One region of the Bradyrhizobium sp. BLXBL-01 genome, then DNA from elsewhere that is predicted to be linked to it. Evidence: predicted binding sites of a transcription regulator. Region 1 holds the regulator's gene; each other region holds the start of a gene.

Region 1 (2,197 bases):
CGATCTTGCCGAACTTGCCGACGCGGGAGTTGACGGTGCGCGTCCAGATCCAGCGGTTGTCGTAGCGGACGTTATCGGCGAAAGCGAGCTCCGTTCCCGGCAGCAGACAGACCGCGACGGAGAGATCGGCTTCGGAGGCGAAGCCGCGCGTCGAGGTGCCGCGGAAGGTTGTCGTGACGATCGTCTCGCCAACTTCGGCGGGGCGCGTCGCGACGGCATGCAGGCTATAGTCACACATCGGGTGCTCCTCATACTGGGATAGCGACCCGCGTCTCTTTCGAGGCGCAGGCCTCTATCAGAGTGGAAGCCTCCAACGCTCTGCTCGGTTATGGGCAAATCTGCGGCTCGCATCCGCAGCACGCGATCACATTATCTTTCCCGGATTCGATAGGAACAAACCTCGCGTCCTTGCATTTGGCCCGCACTATCGGCGCTGTCGGCACAACTCTACCGGCGGAGCGAAATGGCCGCGTGTCCGCATGGGCGAGTGTCGCGCGGGAAGAGGCGCCGAACAGTCAGCGCAGAACCAGAAAGACCATCCAGCCGGAGCGGACAAGTATCCGCTCCAATCTTGGATCGACGATCGAAGCGCGCGTAGCGCTTACTTCCGGTATCAGTACTTCCGGTAAAGCCCGATCAGCTTGCCCTGGATCTTCACGCGGTTCGGCGGAAGAATGCGGACCTCGTAGGCGGCATTGGCGGGCTCGAGCGCGATCGAGGCGCCGCGGCGGCGGAAGCGCTTGAGCGTGGCCTCCTCGTCGTCGATCAGCGCCACCACAATGTCGCCGGTATTGGCGGTCTCGTTGCGCTGGATCAGCGCCATGTCGCCGTCGAGGATGCCGGCCTCGACCATCGAATCGCCGCGCACCTCGAGCGCGTAGTGCTCGCCGGAGCCGAGCATGTCCGGCGGGACGCTGATGGTGTGGCTGCGGGTCTGCAGCGCCTCGATCGGCGTGCCGGCCGCGATGCGGCCCATCACGGGCACCGCGACGGGGCGCTCGCCCTCATCCGCGGGCGGGCTGGAGCTCGCGCGCACCTTGCCGAGATTGCCCTCGATGACGCTCGGGGTGAAGCCGCGGCGATTGCCGGCTGCGGCCTGGAGCTCGGGCAGCTTGATCACCTCGATGGCACGGGCGCGGTTGGGCAGGCGGCGAATGAAGCCGCGCTCCTCAAGCGCAGTGATCAGGCGATGAATGCCTGACTTCGAGCGCAGGTCGAGCGCATCCTTCATCTCGTCGAAGGACGGCGGCACGCCGCTTTCCTTCAGACGTTCGCTGATGAACCGCAGAAGCTCGTATTGTTTGCGCGTCAACATCTCGACCAAAGTCCCCCGGTTGATGTCGTTCGATTCCGAGACGATGAAGTCGGCAATAAGCCGCTACATCCTCGAAACAAATCATGAACGGACACTATATGTTCGATATGTGTTCCGCAACTGCTTAATTTATGGTGAACGCGGCCGAACTCGCGGAATGCGTGTGGCTCAGCAGCTCAGACGGGCAGCCGCAGCACCTCGCAAGGTGTGCCGGCCTCGGCCTTCGGCGCGAACGGTGCGCGCACGAGAAGTACCTGTGCCGCAGAGAGATTCGCAAGCAGGGAGGAGTCCTGATGGCTGACGGGAAGGGCGACGCGCGTGCCGTCGTCGCGCACCTCCAGCCGCGCACGCAGATAATCCTCGCGCTGATCGTTGGCGCCGAGGTCGCGGCCCAGCACGGCGCGCTCGCGCTGATGATGAATCACTGAACCGCCCGACAGGGCCCGAATCAAGGGCACCATGAACAGGAAGGCGCACACGTATGACGACACGGGATTGCCGGGCAGGCCGATCACGCGCATCGCGCCGAGGCGACCATGCATCATCGGCTTGCCGGGCCGGATCGCGATCTTCCAGAACGCCATCTCGATGCCTTCGCCCTTGAGCGCCTGCTGGACCAGATCGTGGTCGCCGACCGACGCACCGCCGGTCGTGACCAGGATGTCGGCACCGCTCTCGCGCGCGCGGCGGATGCCGGCGGACGTGGACTCCAGCGTATCGGCGGCAATTCCGAGGTCGATGGTCTCGGCGCCCTCGCTGCGGGCAAGGGCGTGCAGGGCATAGCCATTGGAATAGACGATCTGACCGGGACCAGGCGCGGTGCCCGGCATGACCAGCTCGTCGCCGGTGGCGAGAATCGCGACCCTCGGGCGGCGGATAACG
Region 2 (2,197 bases), 2.6 Mb from region 1:
AATTCGGTGACGATGCGCTCGGCGACCTTGGGGCCGACGCCGGGCGTGCGCGCCACCGCGGCCTTGTCGCGCAGCGCGATGGCATTGGCGAGATCGGCCGGCGACAGCGTGCCGAGCACGGCGAGCGCGACCTTGGCACCGACACCCTGCACGGTCTGCAGCAGGCGAAACCATTCGCGCTCCTGATCGGTGCGGAAGCCGAACAGTTTGATTTGATCCTCGCGGACATAGGTCTCGATCGACAGCACCGCGGCTTCGCCTGGCGAGGGCAGATGCTGCAAAGTGCGCGAGGAACAGTGCACCTGATAGCCGACGCCGCCGACGTCGAGGATGACGAAGTCCTCGCCGTAAGAATCGATCAGGCCCTTGAGCTTGCCGATCATATCCCCACCACCTTCAGCCGCAGCGCGGTGCTCTGGCGGTGATGAGCGTGGGTGATGGCGATGGCGAGCGCGTCGGCGGCGTCCGCGGACGGCGGCTCGGCCTTCGGCAGCAGGATCTTCAGCATCATCGCGATCTGTTGCTTGTCGGCGTGGCCGGCGCCGACCACGGTCTTCTTGACCTGGTTCGGCGCGTATTCGGCGACAGAAATGCCGAACATTGCGGGCGCAAGCATGGCGACGCCGCGGGCCTGTCCGAGCTTCAGCGTAGCAACGCCGTCCTTGTTGACAAAAGTCTGCTCGACCGCGGCTTCCATCGGCTGGTGGCTGGACAAGACGGAAGCGAGGCCTTCATGGATCGCAAGCAGCCGGCTCGCCAGCGGCAAATCGTCCGGCGGTTCCACCGAGCCGCAGGCGAGGTAGATCAGGCGATTGCCCTCAGCCTCGATCACACCCCAGCCGGTGCGGCGCAGGCCGGGGTCGATGCCGATGATGCGAACGGGGCCACGAATCGGAAGCGCAGTCATGGGCCAGTGATAGCGGCTGGCCGCGGGATGGGAAACAGAAACAGAACGGAAGTAACAGGGGAAGTGGGGTATCTCGGGTGAGCACCGCCGCCCACTCCACATTCCGTCGTCATACCCCGCGAAAGCGGGGTATCCAGTACGCCGCGGCTTATCCGTATCCCTCTCGCGTCTCTGGAATACTGGGTCGCCCGGTCAAGCCGGGCGACGACAGCAGAATCCGGAGCGAGGTATCAGCCGCCCATCTTCGCCATCAGCGCGTCCGACACCTCGAAATTGGCGTAGACGTTCTGGACATCGTCGTGCTCGTTGAGCAGGTCCATCAGCTTCAAGAGCTTCTCGCCGGTCTCGTCGTCGACCGTCACCGTGTTCTGCGGCTTCCAGATCAGCGCGGCCTTGCGCGGCTCGCCGAACTTGGCTTCCAGCGCCTTGGCAACGTCGCGATAGCCTTCGGTCGAGGCGTAGATCTCGTGGCCGCCCTCGCCGGACACGACGTCGTCTGCGCCGGCCTCGATCGCAGCGTCCAGCACCGCATCGTCGGAGGCGACGCTGCGGTCGTATTCGATGACGCCGGTGCGGTCGAACATGAAGGAGACCGAGCCGGTTTCGCCGAGATTGCCGCCGGACTTGGTGAAGAAGGAGCGGATGTCGGAGGCGGCGCGGTTGCGATTGTCGGTCAGCGCCTCGACGATGACGGCGACGCCGCCCGGGCCATAGCCCTCGTAGCGGATCTCGTCATAGTTCTCGCCGTCGCTGCCGAGCGCCTTCTTGATGGCGCGCTCGATATTGTCCTTCGGCATGTTCTCCTGGCGCGCAGCGATCACGGCGGCGCGCAGGCGCGGGTTCATGGCGGGGTCGGGCGTGCCCAGCTTGGCGGCGACGGTGATTTCACGCGCCAGCTTGCCGAACAGCTTCGACTTCTGGGCATCCTGCCGCCCCTTGCGGTGCATGATGTTCTTGAATTGGGAATGTCCGGCCATGCTTGGTCTCGTGAGGGAAGCGTGCGTCAAGGTGAGTGCGGGAAGCGCGGCCTTATAGGCCGCCCACCCACCGGAATCAAAGGGCTCGGCTGCTCCTGAGGTAGCCCTGTAAAGGTAGCCGCCGTAATGGCGCCTGCCTAGATGTCGGGCACCGTTAACCCTGATTTCATTCCGACTTGCGAAAATAGCGCCCGACCGTTCCCCGACAAGAGAGAGCTGATGGCGTTCGGACTATTTCGGAAGCGTCTGCCGGACACGGCCGCGCCTGCGGCAGCCCCGGAGGCTGCGCAGCCGGCGGCCCCTGCCGCACCCG
Region 3 (2,197 bases), 120 kb from region 1:
TGGCTTCGGCCAGTTTGTTCGCACTCAGCGCGTTGGCACCGGCCTCGGCGGCCGATTTGGCGGCCCGCCCCTACGCCAAGGCTCCGGTGGCGCCGATCGCGGTGTACAACTGGAGCGGCTTCTACCTCGGCATCAACGGCGGCGGTGCATCGAGCCGCAATTGCTGGGATCTCAATGCCGTGCTCGGTGTGGCAATCCCGGTCGTGTCCGAAGGCTGTCACAACGCGACCGGCGGTCTCGTCGGCGGCCAGGTCGGTTATCGTTGGCAGTCGGCTAACTGGGTGTTCGGCCTTGAAGCCCAAGGCGACTGGGCCAACCTGAAGGGATCGAACGCGAGCCCGCTCGCCGCTTTCGCACCCGTGGTCAATCAGACCAGAATCGATGCCCTCGGCCTGTTCACCGGCCAGGTCGGCTACGCCTGGAATAACGTGCTCTGGTACGTGAAGGGCGGCGCCGCGGTCACGCACGCCAAGTATGACGGCCTTCTCGGCGGCGTGGTCTTCGATAGCGCGAGCGAGACGCGCTGGGGCGGCGCAGTCGGCACCGGCATCGAATTCGGTTTCGCACCGAACTGGTCCGTTGCGATCGAATACGACCACTTGTTCATGGGCGGCCGCAACGTCAATTTCACGGTGCTTGGCATCAACGACCGGACCGACCGCATCAAGCAGGATGTCGACATGGGCACCGTTCGCCTCAACTACACCTTCGGCGGCCCGGTCGTCGCGAAGTACTGATCTTCCAAGTCACATCGTCACGAAAGGCCGGCCTCGCGCCGGCCTTTTGCTTTGGGCGGGCTGTTCCGACAGGGGTTCCGCAGCGCTCCTGCTGCCAGATGCCGCCAGCGCGCCAACAATCCGTTGACGATTCGCAACTCCCACTGGAAATCCGCCGCCGTTCTTCCTACGTTCGCTGCCATACCCATCGGCGCCGATCCCGGTTCCGGGCGAAGCGCGCCTTTTGCATTGGCGCGATCGCGCGTCTTTGGATTCCTCGAGGACCTCTGGGATGGACGAAGTGATCAGGGCGAAGCGCCAACAACAGAACGCGGGCTCGAGCCTGCGCGCAATTACGATCCGCGGCGCGCGCGAGCACAACCTCAAGAATATCGACGTCGAGATTCCCCGCGACAAGCTGGTGGTGTTCACCGGCCTATCCGGCTCCGGCAAATCCTCGCTCGCCTTCGACACCATCTATGCCGAGGGCCAGCGCCGCTACGTCGAATCGCTGTCGGCCTATGCCCGCCAGTTCCTGGAGATGATGCAGAAGCCCGACGTCGACCAGATCGACGGCCTGTCGCCGGCGATCTCGATCGAGCAGAAGACGACGTCGAAGAACCCGCGTTCCACCGTCGGCACCGTTACCGAGATCTACGACTACATGCGCCTGCTTTGGGCGCGCGTCGGCGTGCCCTATTCGCCGGCCACGGGCCTGCCGATCGAGAGCCAGACCGTCTCGCAGATGGTCGACCGCGTGCTGGCGCTGCCGGAGGGCACCCGCCTCTATCTGCTCGCCCCCGTCGTGCGCGGCCGCAAGGGCGAGTACAAGAAGGAGCTCGCCGAATGGCTCAAGAAGGGCTTCCAGCGCGTCAAGATCGACGGCACCTTCTATGAGCTGGCGGAAGCCCCGAGCCTCGACAAGAAGTTCCCGCACGACATCGACGTCGTGGTCGACCGCATCGTGGTGCGCGCCGATATCGGCCAGCGCCTCGCCGAGAGCTTCGAGACTGCGCTGAAGCTCGCCGAAGGCCTCGCCGTCGTCGAGTTCGCCGATGCGCCAGCGGCGGCTGCCCCTGCGGAGGAGAAGAAGAAGACCGCAAAGATCCACGACAAGAGCGGCCCCGAGCGCATCCTGTTCTCGGAAAAGTTCGCCTGCCCGGTCTCCGGCTTCACCATCCCCGAGATCGAGCCGCGCCTGTTCTCCTTCAACAACCCCTACGGCGCCTGCCCCGCCTGCGGCGGCCTCGGCGTCGAGCAGCATGTCGACGAGGACCTCGTCATCCCCGAGAAGGATCTGACGCTGCGCAAGGGCGCGATCGCGCCCTGGGCCAAATCGTCATCGCCCTATTACGTGCAGACGCTGACCGCGCTCGGCAAGCACTACAAATTCACACTCGACACCAAGTGGAAGGACCTGCCGAAGAAGACGCAAAACGCGATCCTCTACGGCTCGGGCGAGGACGAGATCAAGTTCTCCT

Evidence for each region. Region 1 encodes LexA, which represses DNA repair genes until DNA is damaged. Its sites were predicted from a motif close to TGTTCNNNNTGTGTTCNG; they were not measured.
Region 2: ruvC (crossover junction endodeoxyribonuclease RuvC) is a predicted target of LexA. The motif match lies at 938-955, and genes of this name have one in related genera.
Region 3: uvrA (excinuclease ABC subunit UvrA) is a predicted target of LexA. The motif match lies at 896-913, and genes of this name have one in related genera.

What each region holds. Positions count from the first base shown of each region.
Region 1 covers NZ_CP182471.1:3,942,797-3,944,993, forward strand. Annotated here, with positions in the region: gene ACNJYA_RS18285 (hypothetical protein) at 1-238, opposite strand, end outside; gene lexA (transcriptional repressor LexA) at 614-1,315, opposite strand; gene ACNJYA_RS18295 (molybdopterin molybdotransferase MoeA) at 1,492-2,197, opposite strand, start outside.
Region 2 covers NZ_CP182471.1:1,378,654-1,380,850, reverse strand. Annotated here, with positions in the region: gene ruvA (Holliday junction branch migration protein RuvA) at 1-383, opposite strand, end outside; gene ruvC (crossover junction endodeoxyribonuclease RuvC) at 380-907, opposite strand; gene ACNJYA_RS06470 (YebC/PmpR family DNA-binding transcriptional regulator) at 1,138-1,884, opposite strand; gene ACNJYA_RS06465 (methyl-accepting chemotaxis protein) at 2,104-2,197, shown strand, end outside.
Region 3 covers NZ_CP182471.1:4,061,897-4,064,093, reverse strand. Annotated here, with positions in the region: gene ACNJYA_RS18865 (outer membrane protein) at 1-737, shown strand, start outside; gene uvrA (excinuclease ABC subunit UvrA) at 1,009-2,197, shown strand, end outside.